Regions from separate parts of the Bradyrhizobium sp. JR3.5 genome, predicted to be linked through region 2. Evidence: predicted binding sites of a transcription regulator. Region 2 holds the regulator's gene; each other region holds the start of a gene.
The links. Region 2 encodes HrcA, which represses chaperone genes, less so after heat shock. Its sites were predicted from a motif close to GTTAGCACTCNCNNNNNGNGAGTGCTAAC; they were not measured.
Positions count from the first base shown of each region.

Region 1: a site for HrcA is predicted at 2,555-2,583, ahead of ACVWW1_RS04775 (co-chaperone GroES). Genes of this name have one in related genera too.
Region 3: a site for HrcA is predicted at 6,401-6,429, ahead of ACVWW1_RS24075 (co-chaperone GroES). Genes of this name have one in related genera too.

Region 1 covers NZ_JBSRYV010000001.1:962,669-970,390, reverse strand. The annotation lists partial or broken gene ACVWW1_RS04790 (NupC/NupG family nucleoside CNT transporter) at 1-1,057, shown strand, start outside; gene ACVWW1_RS04785 (cupin domain-containing protein) at 1,254-1,832, opposite strand; gene ACVWW1_RS04780 (usg protein) at 1,944-2,234, opposite strand; gene ACVWW1_RS04775 (co-chaperone GroES) at 2,627-2,941, shown strand; gene groL (chaperonin GroEL) at 2,984-4,624, shown strand; gene ACVWW1_RS04765 (hypothetical protein) at 5,290-5,505, shown strand; gene ACVWW1_RS04760 (hypothetical protein) at 5,546-5,743, shown strand; gene ACVWW1_RS04755 (Crp/Fnr family transcriptional regulator) at 5,761-6,555, opposite strand; gene ACVWW1_RS04750 (hypothetical protein) at 6,859-7,260, opposite strand; gene ACVWW1_RS04745 (adenylate/guanylate cyclase domain-containing protein) at 7,203-7,722, opposite strand, start outside.
Region 2 covers NZ_JBSRYV010000002.1:2,806,423-2,814,144, reverse strand. The annotation lists gene gshB (glutathione synthase) at 1-318, opposite strand, end outside; gene ACVWW1_RS30370 (YraN family protein) at 349-732, opposite strand; gene rsmI (16S rRNA (cytidine(1402)-2'-O)-methyltransferase) at 719-1,678, opposite strand; gene ACVWW1_RS30360 (penicillin-binding protein activator) at 1,898-3,112, shown strand; gene hemW (radical SAM family heme chaperone HemW) at 3,310-4,467, opposite strand; gene rdgB (RdgB/HAM1 family non-canonical purine NTP pyrophosphatase) at 4,454-5,089, opposite strand; partial or broken gene rph (ribonuclease PH) at 5,101-5,815, opposite strand; gene hrcA (heat-inducible transcriptional repressor HrcA) at 5,988-7,076, shown strand; gene grpE (nucleotide exchange factor GrpE) at 7,241-7,722, shown strand, end outside.
Region 3 covers NZ_JBSRYV010000002.1:1,524,544-1,532,265, reverse strand. The annotation lists gene ACVWW1_RS24115 (PaaI family thioesterase) at 1-243, shown strand, start outside; gene ACVWW1_RS24110 (ester cyclase) at 409-756, opposite strand; gene ACVWW1_RS24105 (hypothetical protein) at 1,125-1,322, shown strand; gene ACVWW1_RS24100 (hypothetical protein) at 1,341-2,540, opposite strand; gene ACVWW1_RS24095 (MarR family winged helix-turn-helix transcriptional regulator) at 2,647-3,123, opposite strand; gene ACVWW1_RS24090 (antibiotic biosynthesis monooxygenase family protein) at 3,220-3,588, shown strand; gene ACVWW1_RS24085 (hypothetical protein) at 3,777-4,064, opposite strand; partial or broken gene groL (chaperonin GroEL) at 4,160-5,804, opposite strand; gene ACVWW1_RS24075 (co-chaperone GroES) at 6,010-6,306, opposite strand; gene ACVWW1_RS24070 (hypothetical protein) at 6,626-7,144, shown strand; gene ACVWW1_RS24065 (hypothetical protein) at 7,344-7,607, opposite strand.

The DNA of each region.
Region 1 (7,722 bases), on a different contig from region 2:
CCGCGACACGCGCCGGCACCGCCTTTGTGTTCGGCTATGTCGGCGGCGGCCCGGCGCCGTTCGATCCCAAGGTGCCGGGTTCGGATTTCATCCTCGCCTTCCAGGCGCTGCCGATCGTGCTTGTCATGAGCGTGCTGACGACGCTGTTGTTCTATTGGCGCGTGCTGCCGCCTGTCGTGCGCGGCATGGCCTGGATGCTGGAACGCACGCTCGGTGTCGGCGGCGCGGTCGGGCTTTCCACCGCCGCCAACATCTTCCTCGGCATGGTGGAAGCCCCGCTCTTCATCCGCCCCTATCTGGCGCAGCTCACCCGCAGCGAATTGTTTCTGGTGATGACCGGCGGCATGGCCGGGATCGCCGGCACCGTGCTGGTGCTCTACGCAACGCTTCTTGCGCCACTGATTCCCGATGCGGCCGCGCATTTCGTCATTGCCTCGGTGCTCGGCGCGCCGGCCGCGATCCTGGTCAGCCTGATCATGGTGCCGGAAACGTCGGACCAGCGCACCGGCGGGGTCGCTCGACGATCCCGATGTTCAGGTGTCATCGACAATGGACGCCATCGTGAAGGGCACCGCCGGCGGCCTCGAGCTGCTGATGAACATCATCGCGATGCTCTTGGTGCTGGTCGCGCTGGTCTATCTGGCGAATGCAATCATCGGCCTGCTGCCGGAAATCGGCGGCGCGAAGATTTCGCTGCAACGGCTGCTCGGTTACGTCATGGCGCCGGTGTGCTGGCTGATGGGCCTGCCATGGCCGCAGGCGATCACGGCCGGAAGCCTGATGGGCACCAAGACCGTGCTGAACGAGCTGATCGCCTATGTCGACCTGTCGAAGCTCGGCCCCGACGCGCTCGATCCGCGCTCGCGGCTGATCATGCTCTACGCAATGTGCGGTTTTGCCAACTTCGCGAGCCTCGGCATCATGATCGGCGGCCTCGGCATCATGGCGCCCGGGCGGCGCGACGAGATCAACGCGCTCGGGCTGAAGTCGATCGTCTCGGGCACGCTGACGACCCTGCCTGATGGGCGCGATCGTGGGGATGATGACAGCGCCGTAGCCCGGATGAAGCGCAGCGCAATCCGGGGCCGTCCGACTGCGGGCACGAGCCCCGGATTTCGCTGCGCTCCATCCGGGCTACAAGATCTCACCCGGCTCGTCATGCCCGGGCTTGACCCGGGCATCCATCGATCAGCGAAGACACTTGCGAAGCTGGATGGATGGCCGGGTCAAGCCCGGCCATGACGCAGCGAGGCTTACGCCTTCAGCTCCACCGTCTTGAACTCGGCCGGCAGGATCACCTCCAGCAGTTCGACGTCATCGGAGTAGTCCAGGATCATGTGCCGGATGCGCGGCGGCTGGGTCCAGGCGCTGCCCTCTTTCATCAGCGTCTCGCCCTCGCCTTCCATGTAGGTCTTCACCCAGCCCTTGAGCACATAGACCATCTGGAACTCGACGTCGTGGAAGTGCAGCTTCGAGACCTCGTCCGGATTGCACGGTCCCTGCAGCCGGATGACATGCGCCTGCGCGAGACCATGGGATGCTGCGGCAATGCCGAGGTCGCGGTACTTGGCGTAGGCGCGCAGCCCGTCGGCCTTGAAATCCTCTTCGCGGTGATGGCTGATGGCGACGCGCTGCTTCGGCCGTGCCTTGGTTGCTGTCTTGGTTGCTGTCTTGGGCGCGCTCTTCTTGGCTGCGGTGACGCGGCCCTTGGACTTAATGGTCTTGCGCGCGGACGATTTCGCCGACGATTTCTTGGCGCCGGCGCCGAGCCCCGACCATTTCTTCTTCACCGCGGTCTTGGCTGCGGATCTCGATGCCGTCTTCTTGGCCATTGTTCGCCTCCCGTCTTTTTGTGACGGGCGAAGGCTAACACAAGTCGCGCCGCGCGAGGTGGGCAAAGGCGCAGGCCGCGCCTCGCCCCCTTGCCTTGCCCCCTTTGCGGATCAATGCAGCCGGAACACGCCGTCGACGGCGCGCAGTTCGGCCGGCTTGACCAGCTTGGAATGCGCCACCGTCACCGAGAACAGCGGGCCTTCGAGCTTCTCCTGCCAGAAGGCGAGGAAATCCCGCAGCGCCGGAAATTTCGGAAACAGGTCGTAGTTCTGCCAGACATAAGTTTGCAGCAACGAGGGATGGTCCGGCATCCGATACAGGATTTGCGCCGTCGTCAGTCCATACCCCAGCAACTGCTTCCGGAAATCGTCGGAAACAACCCCACCAACTCGCGAGACCATGCCAACCTCCTGTGACGGAGCGCATTCACATGGCGGCCGACCCCCGCCGGACCACCGGCAATGGATGCGCTCACATGAGAGAAATGTGACGCACGCGACTAACCCATCTCAAGCCCAAATGTTTAATAGGTTGTTGAAATTTCTTGCGTTAGCAGCAGCTTACCGCATCTGCTAATAGCCCCGGCGACCCCTGCGGGGCGGCATTAAGGATGCCGAAATGATCTCGAAATGATCCTGGCAGCCGTCATTCGCGAGTGCCAATTTTTCTGCTAGAGCCACTTGCCCGCCGCCAAGGCTTGGCCTATCTCCTGCTCAGTTAGTCTGGCACTCGCTGGGCTGGACTGCTAACACTCCAAAAATCTACAGCATATGCAAACGTTTAGGAGGACTGCATGAAATTCCGTCCGCTTCACGACCGCGTCGTGGTCAAGCGTATCGACGCCGAAGAGAAGACTGCTGGCGGCATCATCATTCCGGACAGCGCCAAGGAAAAGCCCTCGCAGGGCGAAGTCATCGCCGTCGGCCCGGGCGGCCGCGACGAAGCTGGCAAGCTGATCCCCATCGACATCAAGGTCGGCGACCGCGTCCTGTTCGGCAAGTGGTCGGGCACCGAGGTCAAGATCGACAGCGAAGACCTGCTGATCATGAAGGAAAGCGACATCATGGGCGTGCTCGACGTCCCCGCTTCCAAGAAGAAGGCGGCCTAAGCGCCTCTTTCCCTCCCAGGTAAATCTCAAGGAAAAATTCAGATGGCAGCTAAAGAAGTCAAATTCTCCGTCGATGCGCGCGACAAGATGCTGCGCGGCGTCGACATCCTCGCCAATGCGGTGAAGGTCACTCTCGGCCCGAAGGGCCGCAACGTCGTGCTCGAGAAGTCGTTCGGCGCTCCCCGCATCACCAAGGACGGCGTCACCGTCGCCAAGGAGATCGAGCTCGAGGACAAGTTCGAGAACATGGGCGCCCAGATGGTGCGCGAAGTCGCTTCCAAGTCCGCTGACGCGGCCGGCGACGGCACCACCACGGCCACCGTGCTCGCCCAGGCGATCGTGCGCGAAGGCGCCAAGTCGGTTGCCGCCGGCATGAACCCGATGGACCTGAAGCGCGGTATCGACCTCGCGGTCGAAGCCGTCGTTGCGGACCTCCAGAAGAACTCGAAGAAGGTCACCTCGAACGAGGAGATCGCCCAGGTTGGCACCATTTCGGCCAACGGCGATGCCGAGATCGGCAAGTTCCTCGCCGACGCCATGAAGAAGGTCGGTAACGAGGGCGTGATCACGGTCGAGGAAGCCAAGTCGCTCGAGACCGAGCTCGACGTCGTCGAGGGCATGCAGTTCGATCGCGGCTACATCTCGCCCTACTTCGTCACCAACGCCGACAAGATGCGCGTTGAGATGGACGACGCCTACATCCTCATCAACGAGAAGAAGCTCTCCTCGCTGAACGAGCTGCTGCCGCTGCTCGAGGCCGTGGTGCAGACCGGCAAGCCGCTGGTCATCGTCGCTGAAGACGTCGAAGGCGAAGCCCTCGCCACCCTCGTCGTCAACCGCCTGCGTGGCGGCCTGAAGGTCGCGGCCGTCAAGGCTCCGGGCTTCGGCGATCGCCGCAAGGCCATGCTGCAGGACATCGCGATCCTGACCGGCGGCCAGGCCATCTCGGAAGACCTCGGCATCAAGCTCGAGAACGTCACGCTGCAGATGCTCGGTCGCGCCAAGAAGGTGATGATCGACAAGGAAAACACCACGATCGTCAACGGCGCCGGCAAGAAGGCCGACATCGACGCCCGCGTTGCCCAGATCAAGGCGCAGATCGAGGAGACCACCTCGGACTACGACCGTGAGAAGCTGCAAGAGCGTCTCGCCAAGCTCGCAGGCGGCGTCGCGGTGATCCGCGTCGGCGGCGCGACCGAAGTCGAGGTGAAGGAGCGCAAGGATCGCGTTGATGACGCGATGCATGCGACCCGCGCGGCTGTCGAGGAAGGCATCGTCCCGGGCGGCGGCGTCGCCCTGCTCCGTGCTTCCGAGCAGCTCAAGGGCCTGCGCACCAAGAACGACGACCAGAAGACCGGCGTCGAGATCGTGCGCAAGGCGCTGTCGGCTCCGGCTCGCCAGATCGCGATCAACGCCGGTGAAGACGGTTCGGTCATCGTCGGCAAGATCCTGGAGAACAAGGCCTACAATTACGGCTTCGACTCCCAGACCGGTGACTATGCCGACCTCGTCAAGAAGGGCATCATCGACCCGACCAAGGTCGTCCGCACCGCGATCCAGAACGCTGCCTCGGTTGCCGCGCTGCTGATCACCACGGAAGCGATGGTTGCCGAGCTGCCGAAGAAGAACGCCGGCGGCCCTGCGATGCCTCCGGGCGGCGGCATGGGCGGCATGGACTTCTGAGTCCAGCCTCTCGGGCAATTTACGAAATGCAAAACCCCGGCAGCGATGCCGGGGTTTTTGTTTGGGGTAGGCTCGCCGGGCTACTTACCGCAGCGCGGCCAATGCAAATACCTTGCACAACCTCACGCTGATGCAGGGGCCTCACGCGGCTCTCAGCATGCACGTTATGCACAACACTCTCCGTAAATATACGTTGGTCTGAGTTGACAATCTCAAAAAAATTTCGTGCGAGAGTCGCAAACCGAACCGACACTGTCGCCTTCGTCTCGCACAGTAAGCTCGGGACGAGATCGAACTTCACTCTCAAAAATCTGAATCGAGCACGGAGCGTCAGCTCCCGTGACGCGAGCAAGCGTCGCGGAGAATGCTCTCACTTGCGAGGGAGGCTGTGCGGTGGGGGAAAGCGAAGAGGTTCTCTGCCAAGCCGCCTGAAGAAGCGGCGTTGAAGTCACATCGAGGATTCGTTCAAGGAGGGACCTGGCCGGTTGGAAGAAGCCCAGTGACGAGAGCGTGCAGCCCCCACTGCCGATGCTCCGTCAAACGCCGCAGGTGTGCGATGCCACCCAACTACCCCGCGCACCGATCTGGGGCCAATCCAACCGGCCGGACTATTTCTGCAAGGCAAAAGGCAAAAAAGCAAAAGGCGATATGGGAGGGAGGCGCTCATGGGCATGGTAATGGTCAGATGTCCGCAAACCGGACACGCGATTTCCACCGGAATCAAAACCGATCGCGAGAGCTTTCGACGCAGTACCGTGTTCTTCGCGCGCACGCCCTGTCCGTTTTGCCGCGCGGATCACGCCTGGTTTGCGCGGGACGCCTGGGTCGATGAGCCGAGCATCCGCGTGCGGCGACGCCGCGGCGGCGGTTCACCGGCCTGACAATGGTCACCGCTATTGACGACCGCGATGGAGGGACACCATGGCGCAGGTGCAGATCTCGACGGAAACGTCTGCCTGGCTGCTGCAGGCCAAGGACTTTCTCGATGAAGCACGACGGCTGAAGCCCGGTCCGAAGCGCAATCAGTTGCGCGAGACCGCAAAGGTGCTGCGCGAGATCGCGAAGCTCGAAGGGGTATCCTCGCCTGCACGGGAGCTTGATCGGCTGCCTGGAAGCTGATTCGACCAGGAACGCGCTCACACGGCGTCGTCCGCCTCGATTTCCGGGATGCGCGGATCGTTAGCCGGCGCCATTCCGCGCGTTCGAACCTTGTCGCCCGAGAAGATCTCCTCGGCCTCGATACGCATGACGCGATGGCATTCGCACGCCGCCGCCAAGAGCCGCGCCTGGTCAATCTCGATCCGGCCTCGTTGATCCGACCTGATCGCACCGCGCTTGCGCAGATTGCCCATCAGCAAGGTCACCGTTGTTCGTCGTACGCCGAGGATTTGCGACAGCGCGTGCTGGGTCAGCGGGAGGACGTCGCTGTCGACGCGGTCGCGAAGCTGAAGCAGCCAGCGCGCCATCCGCGCCTCGACCGGGTGGAGCGCATTGCAGGCGGAGCCGAGCTGAAACTGGATCAGCATCGATCTGACGTGCTTCTGGATCGCCTGCCGAATCCCGGGACTGCGGCCGAAAGCGGCATGAAAGCGCGGCGCCGGGATCCGGGAGGCGGTACCAGCCGCACGAACGACGGCGGTAATGCCCGACGGCGAGGCTCCAAGGACCGAAAGACTGCCCACGGCCCCTTCGCATCCGACCACACCGGTCGCGACCGTCTGCCCATCCGCCATGTCGATCATCAGCAGGATCGCGCCGCTGTGAGGAAAGAAGACGTAGTCGATCTCGTCACCGGCGCGCGCCAGGACCGCATCCTGTTCGAGCGCGACAGTCTCAAGTTCCGGTTTCAGGAGGTCCAGATCCGCCGGCGACAATGTCGCGAGAAGGCGATTACGAGTTCCGCCGGAAATGCTCACCTGCGGGAACGTCATCAATGGTCGCACAGCTTACTCACTCGAACACAGGATCAAAAACAAATTCCAAACGATTGACCGCAAGGTGGAATTCTCCGCGGCAGCGTCCTTAAAGTTAGATGCAAATGCGCCGTCGGACGCAATAGCAAAATGCGCATCGTCGCACCGTAGAACTTCGGGAACCCAAGAACTTCGCCGAGCCCAAGAGTTCCAGTTTCGCACCGCAAGCGCCGCGCGCGACATCCGAACCTGCTCTTTCACCACTTGCGCGGGCTCAGGAAGATGGGCGGACGTGATGTGACTGCTCCACTGCGGCACCCGTCAGGACGCGCGCGAGTGGCGATCCGGCCACGCTCGCATGAGCAGTTCCTGCGCGTCCTTGATTTCGGCAAGATCGAGCGCCGCATCGAAGCCGGCGAGCAACGGTGCCAACAATTGAGATATCTCCTCTGCCCGGCCGCTGCGGCTGTAAAGACGTGCAAGTCCCAGCGCGCCGCGCAGCTCGAACGTCCTGGTCCGTTGCCTTCGCGCAATCTTGAGGGCGCGGTGGAAGGCATCCTCGGCGCCGGAAATGTCGGGGGTGTCGCGACGCGACCGCAGCTCGCCCAATACACGGTACAGCTCGGCATCCAGCCAGTGCTGCCCGGACTGCTCCGTCGCGTCGATCAGCTCGTTGATGATGTCGAGCCCCGCCTCGACATGCCCTGCCTCCGCGTTCGCCACCGCGATATGCAGTCCCCAGAAGGGATCACAGAGGTAGCAGTCGTTCTCGTGAAGCAATGTCCAGCCGCGCTGCATCTCCGCGAGACCTGCCACGAGGTCGCCGGCACGCCACTTCGCCAAACCATTGAGATAGGTGCCGGCGGCGACATACAGCGGCATCGTGTGATCCTGCGCCAGTCCGAGGGCAAGGATCGTCTCGGTCTGCCGCAACCGGCTGCCGCACAGCCCGTCGAAAACGGCCTTGTGAACCACAGCGCATTGGCGCGCGCGAGCGCGCGCTGTTCTCCGGAGACGCTCACCGCTGCGCCCGCGAGCTGCCGGGCTCGATCGATCTCGCCACGCGGCCAGAGCACGAGCGCCAGAAATCTCATGATGACGAACGGCAGATCGAGCGTCGACGCCTTGAACGTTGCCGGATCCGGCTCGGTCGCATAGGCAGCGAACGCCTTCTCGAGATGGATG
Region 2 (7,722 bases):
GATGCGCTCCAAAAAGTGCGTCGAGGTGATGTAGGCGAGATCGAACGGCGGGTCCTGCCGCAGCAGCACGACGTCGAAGCCGTTGAGCGGCTCCCGCTTCGGCTCGCCGAGCGTGAAGTGATCGCCGACCTCGTCGCGCACGGTGAGAGGCTGCACCGGCGCCACCAGCTCCTCGCCGCGCAGCGACAGCTTGTCGGGCGTGTAATAGGAAACGCCGTGGCCGCGCTTCTGCGCCTCGAGCAGCAGCGCAAAGGTCGAATCGCCGCGGATGTTGATGCGCGCGATGGGATCCATCTGGACGGCGATCTTCAAATTCATAAGTGTGTCCCGCGAGGTCTGAGGGTGACTTTAAGGGCTTGCGTCGAATGCCGCTAACAGATGGCGCGGCAGGCTCTTCGGCGCAATCAGCACGGCGTCGAATCTGAGATCAAATTCGGCATGTTCGGGATGCGCCATCAGCCAGGCCTGGGCGGCGTTGACGATGCGCTGCTGCTGGCGCGGCGTCACCGCATAGGCGGCGTCGTCGAGGCTGGCACGGGCCTTGACCTCGACGAAGGCGACGAGATTGCGCCGCCGCGCCACCAGGTCGATCTCGCCATAAGGGGTGCGGAAGCGCCTTGCCAGGATGCGATAGCCCTTGGCGATCAGAAGGGCCGCGGCGCGGCTCTCGGCCGAGATGCCGGTGCGGAACGCGGCGACGCGTTCGGGCGAGGCGCTGTCAGTCTTCGCCATCGCCGTCCCCGATGGTCCTCGCGAGCTCGAGGGCGCGGGCGTAAACTTCGCGGCGCGGCCGGCCCGACAGCTCGACCGCGTGGGCCACCGCATCCTTGACGCTGCCGCGGCCAAGCTGCGCGCGCAGGAGATCGTCGAGCGCATCCTGGCCCATCACCCCGGCATCATCGGCCGGCGGTCCAATCACGAGCACGAACTCGCCGCGCGTCTCCAGCGTCTCCGCGCTTGCCGCAAGCTCGGCGACCGGCGCGCGCTTGACCTCCTCGTGCAGTTTGGTCAGCTCGCGACAGATCGCCGCATCGCGCCCAGCCATGGCCATGATCGCGGCGAGATCGCGCAGCGTGTCCTGCACCCGATTGCCCGATTCGAACATCACGAGCGTCGCATCGATCCGGGCGAGCTCGGTAAGCCGCGCGCGGCGCGCGTGCTCCTTCGCCGGCAAAAATCCCTCGAAGAAGAACCGATCGGTCGGCAGCGCCGCAACCGACAGCGCTGATAGCACCGACGACGGCCCCGGTACCGCGACGACGGCATGCCCGGCGGCGCAGACGTCGCGCACCAGCTTGAAGCCGGGATCGGAGATCAGCGGCGTGCCGGCGTCCGAGACCAGTGCGATCGAGGCGCCCTGCGCCAATCGCTCGAGGATCTTGGGCCGGGCCTGGGCCGCGTTGTGCTCGTGATAGAGCGCCAGCTCGGCGGTGATTGCGTAACGTTCGGTCAGCCGGCGCGTAACCCTGGTGTCCTCGCAGGCGATGACGTCGACGCCCGCCAGCGTCTCCAGCGCGCGCAGGGTGATGTCGGCGAGATTGCCGATCGGGGTCGCCACCAGATGGAGCCCGGGCGCGGCCTTTGGCGCCGCCAGCTGCTGGCCGCCAATCGAAAAGGTCCTGGCCGCAGTGCCTGTCGTGGCATCGGAATGGTGGAGGGAACTGGCTTTTGCGCGCATAATGCCAATCTAGAGGGATGGCAGCACTTGCGCCACATCCGGAAACCGCGATGACGGTAGGTGGTTGCTGAGGGAAACGGGAGCCGCGGCAACGGCGCCGCGAGGCCATAATCCTTTTGTTTTAGTTAACTAATCGCCGACAATATGCCTGAATCCACCCGCCTCATCAGAGCTGGATGGAGTCCTGGCCGATCCTGGTCGGTCAAGAGAAGAGAGACGATGGCAGGTCCGCATCACCGCACGTCCCCGCCGTCGGGCACGACCCGGCGAACCGCGCTTGGTCTGCTCGTGGGCGCGCCGTTGCTGAGCGCCTGTTCCGGCGTCCAGCAGAGCTTGAGCCAGTTTTCCAGTCCGTTCGGCGGCAACCAGGAAGCCGGTCCGGCCGGCCCGCCGCAACAGCCGCAGGCGGTCGGCACCGGGCAGGTCAAGATCGGGCTGATCCTGCCGCTGTCGGCCTCCGGCAATGCCGGGCTCGCCGCGCAATCGATGCGGAACGCCGCCGAAATGGCGCTCGCGGAATTTCAGAATCCGAACATTCAGCTCCTGATCAAGGACGATGGCGGCAGCCCGCAGGGCGCGGCGCAGGGCACCCAGCAGGCCCTGTCCGAGGGCGCCGAGATCATTCTGGGGCCGCTGTTCGCGGGCTCCGTGCCCGCCACCGCGCAGCTGACGCGGCCGCGCGGAACGTCGGTGATCGCATTCTCCACCGATTCGAGCGTCGCCGGGCGCGGCGTCTATCTGCTGAGTTTCCTGCCGGAGTCCGACATCAATCGGATTGTCGACTACTCCGCCGGGATCGGAAAGCGCTCGTTTGCCGCGATGGTGCCGGACAACGCCTATGGCAACGTGGTCGAGGCCGCATTCAAGCAGGCGGTCGGCCGCAAGAACGGCCGCGTCGTCGCATTCGAGAAATACGGCGCCGATCGCGCAACGCCGGCGCGGACCGTTGCCCAGGCGCTGGGCCAGGCCGATGCGCTGCTGCTCGCCGACGACGGCGATTCGGTGGTCGCGACCGCCGACGCACTCACCGCAGCGGGGGCCAATCTGCGCAACATCCAACTGCTCGGCACCGGGCTGTGGGACAATCCGCGGGTGTTCGCGAGCCCCGTCCTGCAGGGCGGCCTCTACGCCGCGCCCGATCCGTCCGGTTTCCGCAGCTTCGCCGGCCGTTATCGCGCCAAATACGGCGGCGAGCCGGTGCGCACCGCAACGCTTGCCTATGACGCCGTCGCGCTGATGGCGGCGCTGGCGCGTACCCAGGGTGCGCAGCGTTTTGCACCGGAGACGCTGACCAATCCATCCGGCTTTGCCGGGATCGACGGTCTGTTCCGTTTCCGCTCCGACGGCACCAATGAACGCGGCCTTGCCGTCATGAAGGTGGCGTCCGGCGGCGGCACGCCGGTCGCCGGCTCGCCGAAGAGCTTTGGCGCTTAATTTTCGTCAGGCGGTCAAGCTGCCTTGTCGAGCGCCGGAACCCGCCGGCTACTTTGCATGGGGTTGTTTTCGATATTTTGGCAGCGTGCACCTAGAGAGCGTTTTCGAGCGAAGTGGGGATACCGGTTCGCGTGAAGAAAACGCGTCAAAACAAGAATCTATAGCCCCGTTCCGCTTCAATCCGAACGGGATAGGCTCTAGGCTGCGAGATCCGCGACGACAGCGTCGAGCACCGGAAATCCCGACTTCGTCACGCGCAGCCTTCCGTCGGCATCGACGGCGATTGCGCCTTCCTCGCGCAGCATCGCGATCCGGTGCGGATCGAGCTTTCGGCCGGAGAGCTTCGCATAGCGCTGGGGATCGATGCCCTCGGCGAGCCGCAGCCCCATCAAGAGGAATTCGTCGGCGCGTTCTTCGCTGTTGAGGCTGTCATCGGTGACGACGCCATGACCGCGCTCCTCGACGTTCAACAGCCAGGCCTCGGGGCGCCGCTCGGTCGCGGTCGCGTGCCTGACGCCGTCGATGTCGAGCCTTCCATGCGCGCCGGGGCCGATGCCGGCATATTGCTCGCCGCGCCAATAGACCAGGTTGTGCTTGCACTCGGCGCCGGTGCGGGCGTGGTTGGAGATCTCGTAGGCCGGCAATCCCTCGCGGGCGCAGACCTCCTGCGTCACGTCGTAGAGCGCGCGCGCGGTCGCTTCGTCCGGGGTCTGCAATTTGCCGGCGGCATGCAGCCCGAAGAACGGCGTGCCTTCCTCGATCGTGAGCTGATAGAGCGACAGATGCTCGGCCGCTTCAGAGATCGCCTGCTTCAATTCATCGGCCCACATCTGCGGCGTCTGGTCGGGCCGCGCATAAATCAGATCGAACGAGTAACGGTCGAATGCGCTTCGCGCGATAGCGACCGCGTCGAGCGCCTCGCGCGCGGTATGCAGGCGGCCCAATGCCTTCAGCGAGGCATCGTCCAGTGCCTGCACGCCGAGCGAGACGCGGTTGACGCCGGCCGCGCGATAGCCGCGAAAGCGCGTCGCCTCGACGCTGGTCGGATTGGCCTCGAGCGTCACCTCGACGTCGCGCGAGACCTGCCAGTGCTTGCCGATCGCATCGAGCACGGCGCCGACGGTCTGCGGCTGCATCAGCGAGGGCGTGCCGCCGCCGAGGAAGATCGAGGTGACCTCGCGTCCCGGCACCCGCGCGGCCGTGGTCTCGATCTCGCGGGCGAACGCGCGCACGAAGCGCGCCTCGTCGACCGGTGCGTGCCGGACGTGGCTGTTGAAATCGCAATACGGGCATTTCGACAGGCAGAACGGCCAGTGCACGTAGACGCCGAAAGCTTCTCGTTCAGCGTGGCTCAAGGCAGATCTCCGCGAGCTTCACGAAGGCGCGGGCGCGATGCGACAGGCCGAGCCCGAGCGGCGGCAGGCCGTGCTTCTCGATGCTGCTCATCTCGCCAAAGGTCCGCGTGTAACCGTCGGGCAGGAAAGCCGGATCATAGCCGAATCCGGCGGTGCCGCGCGGCGGCCAGACCAGGGTTCCATCGGCGCGGGCCTCGACCTCTTCGAGGTGATCGTCGGGCCAGGCCACGCACAGCGCGGAGACGAAGTGCGCCCTGCGCTGGTCCGGCGCAATGGCGCCGCGCTCCTGCAGCAAGCGCTCGATCCGCGTCATCGCCGCCATGAAGTCCTTGCCCTCGCCGGCCCAGCGCGCCGAGTAGATCCCAGGCGCGCCGTCGAGCGCGTCGACCACGAGGCCGGAATCGTCGGCGAAGGCCGGCAGTCGGGAGGCCTTCGCGGCCGCGATGGCCTTGATTGCCGCGTTGGTGCGAAAGCTGTCGCCGGTCTCCTCCGGCTCGGCGAGCCCGAGCTCGCCGGCTGACACCGCCTCCACGCCGTGCGGCGCCAGCAGTTCCCGCATCTCGGCAAGCTTGCCGGGATTATGGGTGGCGATGACGAGCCTTCCGGTGATTCGGCGATGCATGGCCAATCTGACTACGCCACCGCGATCTTTTGCAAGTCGACCAGACGCGCGACACCTTTGCGCGCCAGTGCCATCAGCGCCAGGAATTCACCTTCCGAGAACGGTGTCTTCTCGGCGGTGCCCTGCACCTCGATGATGCGGCCGTCGCCGGTCATGACGAAATTGGCGTCGGTGTCCGCCTCGGAGTCCTCGGCATAGTCGAGATCGAGCACCGGCGTGCCCTGGTAGATGCCGCAGGAGATCGCCGCCACGTTGTCGCGCAACACGTTGCTCTTCAGCATGTTGCGGGTCTTCATCCAGTTGATGCAGTCGGCCAGCGCCACCCAGGCACCGGTGATCGAGGCGGTGCGGGTGCCGCCATCGGCCTGGATAACGTCGCAATCGACCGTGATCTGGCGCTCGCCGAGCGCCTCGAGGTCGACGGCCGCGCGCAGCGAGCGGCCGATCAGCCGCTGGATCTCGACCGTGCGACCGCCCTGCTTGCCGGCGGAGGCCTCGCGGCGGGTGCGTTCCAGGGTGGCGCGCGGCAGCATGCCGTATTCGGCGGTAACCCAGCCGCGGCCCTGGCCCTTCAGCCACGGCGGCAACCGCTCTTCCAGCGTGGCGGTCACCAGCACATGTGGTGTCGCCGAACTTCACCATGCAGGAACCCTCGGCATATTTGACGACGCCGCGTTCCAGCGACACGGGACGCAGTTCATCGGGCGCACGGCGGCTTGGCCGCATTGGAAATCCTCCAGAATTCCGAGAAAGTGGGTTGGGCGTGCTTGTAGGAGGGGGAACGGGCAGCGGCAAGGGTTTTCGGCCCCGGTATGGTTCGGTGCCCGGGAGGCGAATGCATGCTTGTCACCGGGCTCCGGGAGCGACAGATTAGGCAGCAATTGTGAAGGACTGGAGTGTGACGCACCACGATCCGATAGGCCTGATCGCACCGCATGCCGGGCTCGCCCAGCTCAATGAGCGTTCGCGCGACATTTTTCGTCAAATCGTCGAAAGCTATCTCGCGACCGGCGAGCCGGTCGGCTCGCGCAATATCTCGCGGCTGATCGCATTACCGCTGTCGCCGGCCTCGGTCCGCAATGTGATGTCGGACCTCGAGCAGCTCGGCCTGATCTATGCGCCGCACACCTCCGCGGGTCGGCTGCCGACCGAACTCGGCCTGCGTTTCTTCGTCGACGCCCTGATGCAGGTCGGCGACCTCACCGAGGCCGAGCGGCAATCGATCCAGACCCAGCTGGCCGCGGTCGGCCGTGCGCAATCGGTCGAGGCGGCGCTGGGCGAAGCGCTGACGCGGCTATCGGGGCTGACCCGTGCCGCGGCTGTGGTGCTGACGCAGAAGTCGAATGCGCGGCTGAAGCACATTGAATTCGTGCGGCTGGAGCCGGAGAAGGCGCTGGTCGTGCTGGTCGGCGAAGACGGCCAGGTCGAAAACCGGGTGCTGGCGCTGCCGCCGGGCGTGCCGTCCTCGGCCCTGACCGAAGCGACCAATTTCCTCAATGCGCGGATCCGCGGCCGGACGCTGGCCGAAGCGCGGCTCGAGCTCGAGACGGCATTGACGCAAAACCGCGCCGAGCTTGATCAGCTCACGCAAAAGGTCGTCGCGGCTGGCATCGCGAGCTGGTCCGGCGGCGCGAACGAGGACCGCCAGCTGATCGTGCGCGGTCACGCCAATCTGCTCGAGGATCTGCATGCACTCGACGATCTCGAGCGCATCAAGTCGCTGTTCGACGATCTCGAGACCAAGCGCGGCGTGATCGATCTGCTCGGCCGTGCCGAGCGCGGCGAGGGCGTGCGGATCTTCATCGGCTCGGAGAACAAGCTGTTCTCGCTGTCGGGTTCCTCCACCATCATCGCGCCCTACGGCGACGCCCAGGGCCGGATCGTCGGCGTGCTCGGTGTGATCGGGCCGACCCGGCTGAACTATGCACGCGTAATCCCGACGGTCGACTATGCTGCGCGCATCGTCAGCAAGATGCTGGGTGGCTGATCGGGGCGGATTTGGCTTGCATTTGACGGCTTTCGTTCACCCTGGCCGGAGAGCCCGGTGCCCGAAGGGGGTATGTTACGCTTGATTTTCGCCGCCCAAAGCACGATATCCCGGGCAGCAATCCCCAAGATTTGAACCGACGCGAGTTTTCGAGAAGGCAAGCCATGACCGATCCGAACCGGGCCAATGACAACACCGAGAATTCGGCGCCGACGGGTGAGCCCGTGGTTTCGAAGCCCTACATCATGCCCGACGATCCCGAGGTGGGATCGGCCGAGGCGCTGGCCAAGGAACTCGCCGAGGCGAAGGACCGCACGCTGCGCACGCTGGCCGAGATGGAGAACCTCCGTCAGCGCACCCGCCGCGAGGTTGCCGACGCCAAGACCTACGGCATCACCGGCTTCGCCCGCGACGTGCTCGATATCGCCGACAATCTGCAGCGCGCGCTCGACGCGGTGCCGGCCGAGACCAAGGAAGCCGCCGATCCCGGCCTGAAGGCGCTGATCGAAGGCGTCGAGCTGACCGAGCGTTCGCTGCTCAACGCGCTGGAGAAGAACGGCGTCAAGAAGTTCGATCCGATCGGCGAGAAGTTCGATCCGAACTTCCAGCAGGCGATGTTCGAGGTACCCGATCCGTCGGTGCCGTC
Region 3 (7,722 bases), 1.3 Mb from region 2:
CTGCTCGACAGCTGCATGGGCCTTGCCGTGCAGTCGACGCTCGATGCCGGAACGAGCCAGACCACGCTCGAATTCAAGATCTCGCTGGTGCGGCCGATCACGCCGGACACCGGCCCGATCCGGGCCGAGGGCCAGGTGCTCAATTGCGGCCGCCGCATCGGCACCGCGGAAGGCAGGGTCACCGACGAGAAGGGGCGGCTGCTCGCGCATGGCACGACGACGTGCCTGATCTTTCCGGCTTGATGAAGAGCCGCTGCGGAGAGCCTGCGCCGGCACCGCATCAGGAGATGCGATGCCGGCGCAGGCAACATTGGAATGCGTCCAGCGAGCCTGCGGATTAGAGCCGCTACCCGAGCGCAGGGAGGTGCGTTCGGGTAGCCGCGATGCGATCGTCGATGAAACGCCGGTTCACCCGGCGTAGCCACTCTGTTCAGGCAAGCGAATGAGGCCGAGCTGCAGCATGGCGGTCAGCGCATCTTCCTGTCCGAGCTCCTCGGCGATCCGTCCGTCCCGCACGCGCAGCACGGTCGTGCCGGCGAACGTCATCTTGCGGCCGGAGGCCGCAGGCAGCGAGCCGAGCCGGAAGTCGCTGAAGGCGGGCCCGGTGTGCGTGCCGCCACCTTCCCAGCGGCCGACGACGAGATCACCTTCCGCGACGAGATCGCCGACGCCCCAGAAATTGAGATCCGGAAACGCTTCGCGAAACTCGGTGATGAATTGCGTGACCGCGGCGCGGCCCTTCTTCGGTTCGTGCATCGGGTAGTGCACGACAATGTCTGGTGTCGCGAGCTCGTCGATGATGCGCCGGATTCCATGGGTTTCCCCAGAACTCCTTGAACCACCGGCCTACGATGGTCTTGTTTTCCTCTGACATCGGATCGTCTCCATTTGCGCGTTGCCGGTATCGCGACCGGCGTTGTCTCGATGGGCGCAATAGGCATTCGAAGACGTGTGTCGAGCCACCCGATTCCGGATCGGGCGCGCGAGCGCGTTGGAGGCGAGATTCCGCTTTGTCGACATGGCGCTTAACGCCGTTTCTCGAACGCTGTCGCGCAATCGGAAAGCGGGTGGTTCGCGCAACGCGCGGGCGAGAACGTCTTCGCCGTCACACAGGAGAAAACATCATGCGCAACTTCGATGCGATCGCTGCGCCGCGCGGCGACGGACTTCGTCCCGAGCTATGGGCGCTGCTCGATCGCGCTGCGGTCGAGCCTGGTTCCGAATTGTTCGTCAGAAGCGACGGGATGCTTCAGTCCGGTCCGGACGCCGCTCCGAAGGCGGTGCGCAACAACGTCGTGCCGCTGAAGACGAGGGCGGCGTGAATCAGGCGAGCGCCGGCCTTACCGCCACACCGACTTGTCGGCGTCCCAGCGCTGGCCTTTGAGCTCCTTGACCAGCGCGTCGATCGCGCCGTTGTCGTCCTTGGCCTCGCTGCCTTCCTCGTCGCTGCTGGAATCGTCGGACAGATTGAGCTTGGCGCCGGCGCTGTCGTCCGACGTCGAGACGGTGGGGCTCGAGACCCACAGCATCAGTTTGTCCGAGCTGCCGGGCTTGTCGGGCGAGACGACGGCGGTGACCTCGTAATTCTGGGTGAGGCCGAGCGCAGGGTAGATCGCGCTCGGCCGCTTCAGCACCAGCTTGAGCTTGCCGGTATTCGCGTTCCAAGTCGCCGAGGCTGGCTTTGCGGAAAGCGTCTTCGCCAGCACGCCCGCGATCGCGGATGCGAGCTTGTCCTTGTTGATCTTGTCGCCATCACGCCAGTCGGCGGCGGCGAAGCGGATGGTGCGGTCCATCTCGACCACGCCGCTGGTCCAGCCGGCCGCCGTCACGCCGGGCGCTGATTTCGCCTTGGCGAGCAGCGCGCTGGCGTGCTCGGGATCGACGGTGAGGTTGATGGTCTGCTCGCCGGAGCGCATCGCATCGCAGGTCACCGCGAGGCTGGAGGTGCCGATCTCGGCGGCCTCGCCCTTCAGGCTCTTGAGGAAATCGGCTGCCGCATCGAGCTTCACCCGCACCCCGATCGCTTCCGGCGAGACGTCGGTGAAGTCCTTCGGCTGCGGCGTGATGCCGTCCTCGGTGGCCTGGTTGTCCTGGAATTCCTTCTCGCTGAGATCGGAATTGTCCGTCGAGGCGACCTCCGTCACGGTCTGGCCGATCGTGATCTGGCCGCGGAACTCAAAGCTGTCGCCGGTCTGCTTGCGGTTCAGCTTGACCGTGATCGGCTGCTTGTCGGCGACGCTCTGGGTGGTGCCGGACAGCGTCTGGCCGTTGACGGTCAGGTTGGCGACGAAGCGGTCCTTGCGGTCCGAACTCTTGTCGGCGGGATAGCAGACGTCGAGCACGGCCGCGGTCACGGTCTTGCCCTGGCGGGTTTCCTTCAGCACGACGTCGGCATTGCCGTCCATCAGGCCGTCGATCGAAGTGAAATAGCGCGTCTCGGGGCCGTTCGACGGTGCCGGCTTCGTTTGCAGCTTCATCTGGGCGAGGGCAGGTGCCGAGACGACGGCAAGACCGAGCAGCAGGAGCGGGAGCGCGCGCATACGATAAGTCCTCGAAGGGCAGAATCGGTTCCGCCGTAACTAGCAAACCTCCGTGTCATTGGCCAAAAAAGAAGGCCGCCTAACGGCGGCGCTTCCAGAATCGCTGTCATGCGCGGTCGTCCGGTTCCTGGCCGCTCTCCAACCTGCCGCGCAGCGTACTCACGACGCGGCTGGTGGATTCGAGGTCCTTGATCGACAATCCGTCGGCGAGGCCGTTCACCCAGGGCAGCTGCAGGCGCATGGCCGCCTCGAAGGCGTGCCGTCCCTTCTCGGTCAGCACAACGAGCTGGGCGCGGCGATGATGCGGATTGGTCTCGAATGTGACGAGCCCGTCCCGTTGCAGGTCGTTGACGATCCGCTGCACGTTTTGTCTGGCAGCGCCGAGGTCGCGCGCCAGCCACGCGACCGGTTGCGGGCGCTCGGCGGTGACGATGGCGCCGAGGATCTGCCAGCGCGCGCTGGTCAGGCCAAGCCCGGCCACCAGCCGGTCGCCGGCGGTGAACAGCAGGCTGTTGAGCCTGAACAGGTCGAGAATCAGGCTGCTCAGGGCTTCGCCGGCCGGCGTTCGCTTGGTCTGTGGCATTTGTCACCATAAGTTGATGTTGACATCATGATGTCAAAACGATATGTATCCATCGTAGCGGAATGACATCATAGCACCAAATCGACGGAGCCAACCATGCCGCAGATGCGTCCCCTCGACCCCGCATTCCCGATCGACCGTCAGCTCGCGGTCGATGCCAGCAATATCGTGCTCGTCAACGTCTTCACGCTCGACCAGGCCGACGAGGAGATCTTTCTGAAAGCCTGGCAGGCCGACGCCGCCATCATGAAGCGGCAGCCCGGCTTCATCTCGACCCAGCTGCACCGCGCGCTCGGCGACAGCCCGGCCTATCTGAACTACGCGGTGTGGGAGTCGACCGCGGCTTTCCGGTCCGCCTTCGCCAATCCCGAGTTCAGGGCCAAGCTCGCCGCCTACCCGGCCTCGGCCGTGGCGTCGCCGCATCTGTTCCAGAAGGTGGCGGTGGCTGACATCTGCGTGGCTTAAATTCGTACCCGCCTATCCCGGCCTATCCACGTCATTGCGAGCGAAGCGAAGCAATCCATCGGGCCGCAAGCGGAAAAATGGATTGCTTCGTCGCTATCGCTCCTCGCAATGACAGTGGTGCCAAGCATCACAGCCCGTCCGCGAAGGAAAAAAGGGAGGTTTGGATGTCGCCCTCAAAAATCGCTCAGCTATGCACAAGCATGCCAACCCCGAGCGTGGGCGGCAGCAGCCAGAAACGATATGTCCAGAAATCGCAGCGGCGCGTTTGGACGATGACCGGTAGAACCGGAGATCACGTAGTAGAGGCCATAACCAGCGCCGAGGACGGCGAACGTTATCGTTTGCCTGATCCAGAACGTCAGGACGACCGCAAGATCATCGATGCTGTCCAGGGCATAGGCGCCCAACGCGAGCACGGCGCCGATCGCGTAGAACAGCACCAGCGTTGACGTCAGCGATTTGGCGTCGCGCGACATGAGATGATCCTTAGGTCTTGATCGTAATCAAACTGCCAAAAAAGAAGGCCGCCCGGAGGCGGCCTTCGATCTCGACGCGGATGTGCAGACGGGGCTTAGAAGCCGCCCATGCCACCCATTCCACCCATGCCGCCGCCCGGCATCGCCGGTGCCGCGTCCTTCGGCAGCTCGGCGACCATGGCTTCGGTGGTCACCAAGAGGCCGGCCACGGAGGAGGCGTCCTGCAGCGCGGTGCGCACCACCTTGGCGGGGTCGATGATGCCCTTGTCGACCATGTCGACATACTCCTCGGTCTGGGCGTCGAAGCCGAAGGTCTCCGACTTGTTCTCGAGGATCTTGCCGACCACGATCGAGCCCTCGACACCGGCGTTCTCCGAGATCTGGCGGACCGGAGCTTCGAGCGCCTTGAGCACGATGTTGATGCCGGCCTGGACGTCGGCATTCGGGTTGGTGAGACGGCCGACCGCCTTCTTGGCGCGCAGCAGCGCGACGCCGCCACCGGGCACGATGCCTTCCTGCACTGCGGCGCGGGTCGCATTCAGCGCGTCCTCGACACGGTCCTTCTTCTCCTTGACCTCGACCTCGGTCGCACCGCCGACCTTGATCACCGCAACGCCGCCGGCGAGCTTGGCAAGGCGCTCCTGCAGCTTCTCACGGTCGTAGTCCGAGGTGGTCTCCTCGATCTGCGCCTTGATCTGGCCGACGCGGGCGTCGATGTCCTTCTTCTTGCCGGCGCCCTTGAACGATCGTGGTGTTCTCCTTGTCGATCACGATCTTGCCGGCGCGGCCGAGCATGTTGATCGTGACGTTCTCGAGCTTCATGCCGAGGTCGTCGGAGATCAGCTGACCGCCGGTCAGGATCGCGATGTCCTCCAGCATCGCCTTGCGGCGATCGCCGAAGCCCGGCGCCTTGACGGCGGCGACCTTGAGGCCGCCGCGCAGGCGGTTGACCACCAGCGTCGCCAGCGCCTCGCCCTCGACGTCCTCGGCGAGGATCAGGAGCGGACGGCCCGACTGCACCACGGCTTCCAGCACCGGCAGCATGGACTGCAGGCCGGTCAGCTTCTTCTCGTGCAGCAGGATGTAGGCATCCTCGAGCTCGGCGGTCATCTTCTCGGCGTTGGTGATGAAGTAGGGCGACAGATAGCCGCGGTCGAACTTCATGCCCTCGACGATGTCGACCTCGGTATCGAGCGACTTGTTTTCCTCGACGGTGATGACGCCCTCGTTGCCGACCTTCTGCATCGCCTGCGCGATCATCTTGCCGATCGCGGCATCGCCATTGGCCGAGATGGTGCCGACCTGGGCGACTTCCGAGGAGGAAGCGACCGGCTTGGCGCGCTTCTCGATGTCCTTGATGACGGCGGCGACCGCGGTGTCGATTCCGCGCTTCAGGTCCATCGGGTTCATGCCGGCGGCGACCGCCTTGGCGCCCTCGCGGACGATGGCCTGCGCCAGCACGGTCGCGGTGGTGGTGCCGTCACCGGCGGTGTCGTTGGTCTTGGAGGCGACCTCGCGCAGCATCTGCGCGCCCATGTTCTCGAACTTGTCCTCGAGCTCGATCTCCTTGGCGACGGTGACGCCGTCCTTGGTGATGCGGGGAGCGCCAAAGCTCTTCTCGATGACGACGTTGCGGCCCTTCGGGCCGAGCGTCACCTTCACGGCATTGGCGAGCACGTCGACACCGCGCAGCATGCGGTCGCGGGCGTCTCCGGCGAATTTTACGTCCTTGGCAGCCATTGATTTGAACTCCTGGAATGTCTGTGAATTGCTTGCCGCTCGCTTTGCGCGTCATTGCCGGGCAAAAGCACGAAGTGCGTCTTCGTGCTAGGTGACCCGGCAATCCATCGCCCTCGTGAGAGTCTTGGGAAGCGTGATGGATGCCCGGGTCAAGCCCGGGCATGACAGCGGAGCGAGCGTCGCGTTTCTCGAATTGGTCGTGGCCTTACGCCAGCACGCCCATGATGTCGGACTCCTTCATGATGAGGAGCTCCTGGTTGTCGAGCTTGACCTCGGTGCCCGACCACTTGCCGAACAGCACGCGGTCGCCGACCTTGAGGTCGATCGGGATCAGCTTGCCGGCCTCGTCGCGGCCACCCGGGCCGACGGCGACGATCTCGCCCTGCGACGGCTTCTCCTTGGCCGAGTCCGGAATGATGATGCCGCCCTTGGACTTCTCCTCGGCATCGATACGCTTGACCACGACGCGGTCATGCAGTGGGCGGAAGGTGGATTTAGCCATGACGTTCCCTCTTGGAGGCTCGGTTTCAGGTCCGGTTCATCGAGACCGGCGTTGAATGCCGGTCCGGTCGGCGCCAGGCAGGACGCCCGGCGCATTTAGCAATCGTGGTGCGAGAGTGCTAATTGTGCGCCGGGAAATATGGCTTGGCGCAGTTTCTGTCAAGCAAACGGGTTAAGGCCTTGGTGAGGCCAATATAGGATGGTGGACCGGAAACCAAATCGTAGCGATGACGTAATTTTGTCAGACGTCATTGCTCCGCCTTAAGTTTTACGCTTGGCTGCATGACGGGTGCGGCCGGGAGATAGTTCGGGGGATGCATATGATCAGGTCACTCAACGCGCGATTGGTCGCACGGTTCGCGGCTGTTTCGGCGCTGACGACACTTTTGGGGGCGTGCGGCAGCATGAGCCTGCCGTCGTTGTCGTCGAACCCCGAGCCGGGGCCGGTCGAACCGGGGGTGGCCCCGGAGATGCCGGCGAGCATCCGCCCCGACGAGATCGTCGGCCGCTGGGGCCTCGCCTCGTTCCAGAATCCCGCCGACCGCGCCCGCACCGAGGCCGCCGCACGCGGCCAGTGCAAGCAGCCTTACGTGATCGGCGCCGGCCAGAACGGCGGCGTCATCATGCATCTGGCCGACCAGGCCACCCCGCAGGAACTGCGGCTGAAGGGTTCCCCGAGCGGCAAGAATTATATCGGCCCGCCCGGACCTGTGCCCGGCGAGCAGGACCGCGAGATCATCTCGTTCGACGGCCGGGTGTTGATCACCCGCTTCGTCGACAAGGACGCCGCCACCCGCTACGGCAACATGGTCTACGTCCGCTGCGCGCCGCGGGCGTAACGCGGCTGGCACGTCATTCGAGGGCGATGCGAGGCATCAAACCTTAGGTGCGCAATTGCGCACCGAGGAATTGGCCTTGAAGCAGGTCAAGAACAAAAACCGCCGGCCCCGAGGGCCGGCGATTTCGTCTGTTCCTGAACGAACCCCAGCGCTCGAACCTTGCCGTGCGCCCCCGGGTCATGACTCGCAAAGAACTGCCTTATCGCCGGACTCCGACCCGATTGACGCCACCATTCAGGTTGCCGCCCGCGTGATGACGAACCGTAGCCCGCGCCACCGGTCGAGGCCTTAGCACGACGCCTGCCCTCGCCACGCAACCATGCGGATAGCCGACATACTGACAGTAGACGACCGCCTTGGCCGGTGCCGAATTGAGCGCGACACCTGCTGTACCCAACAAGAGGCTGGCCACGATCCCCGTAACCGTCACCGACTTGGTCGAAAGAATGTTCGTCCGATGCATGGTGATCCCTTTCATCGCAGGCGAACCGACAGATGATGGCGCCGGTTCAGGTACGGCTGAACATGAGTGGCAAGGGACAGGCGATGTTGACGTAGATCAACGCTGGGCGCGGGCC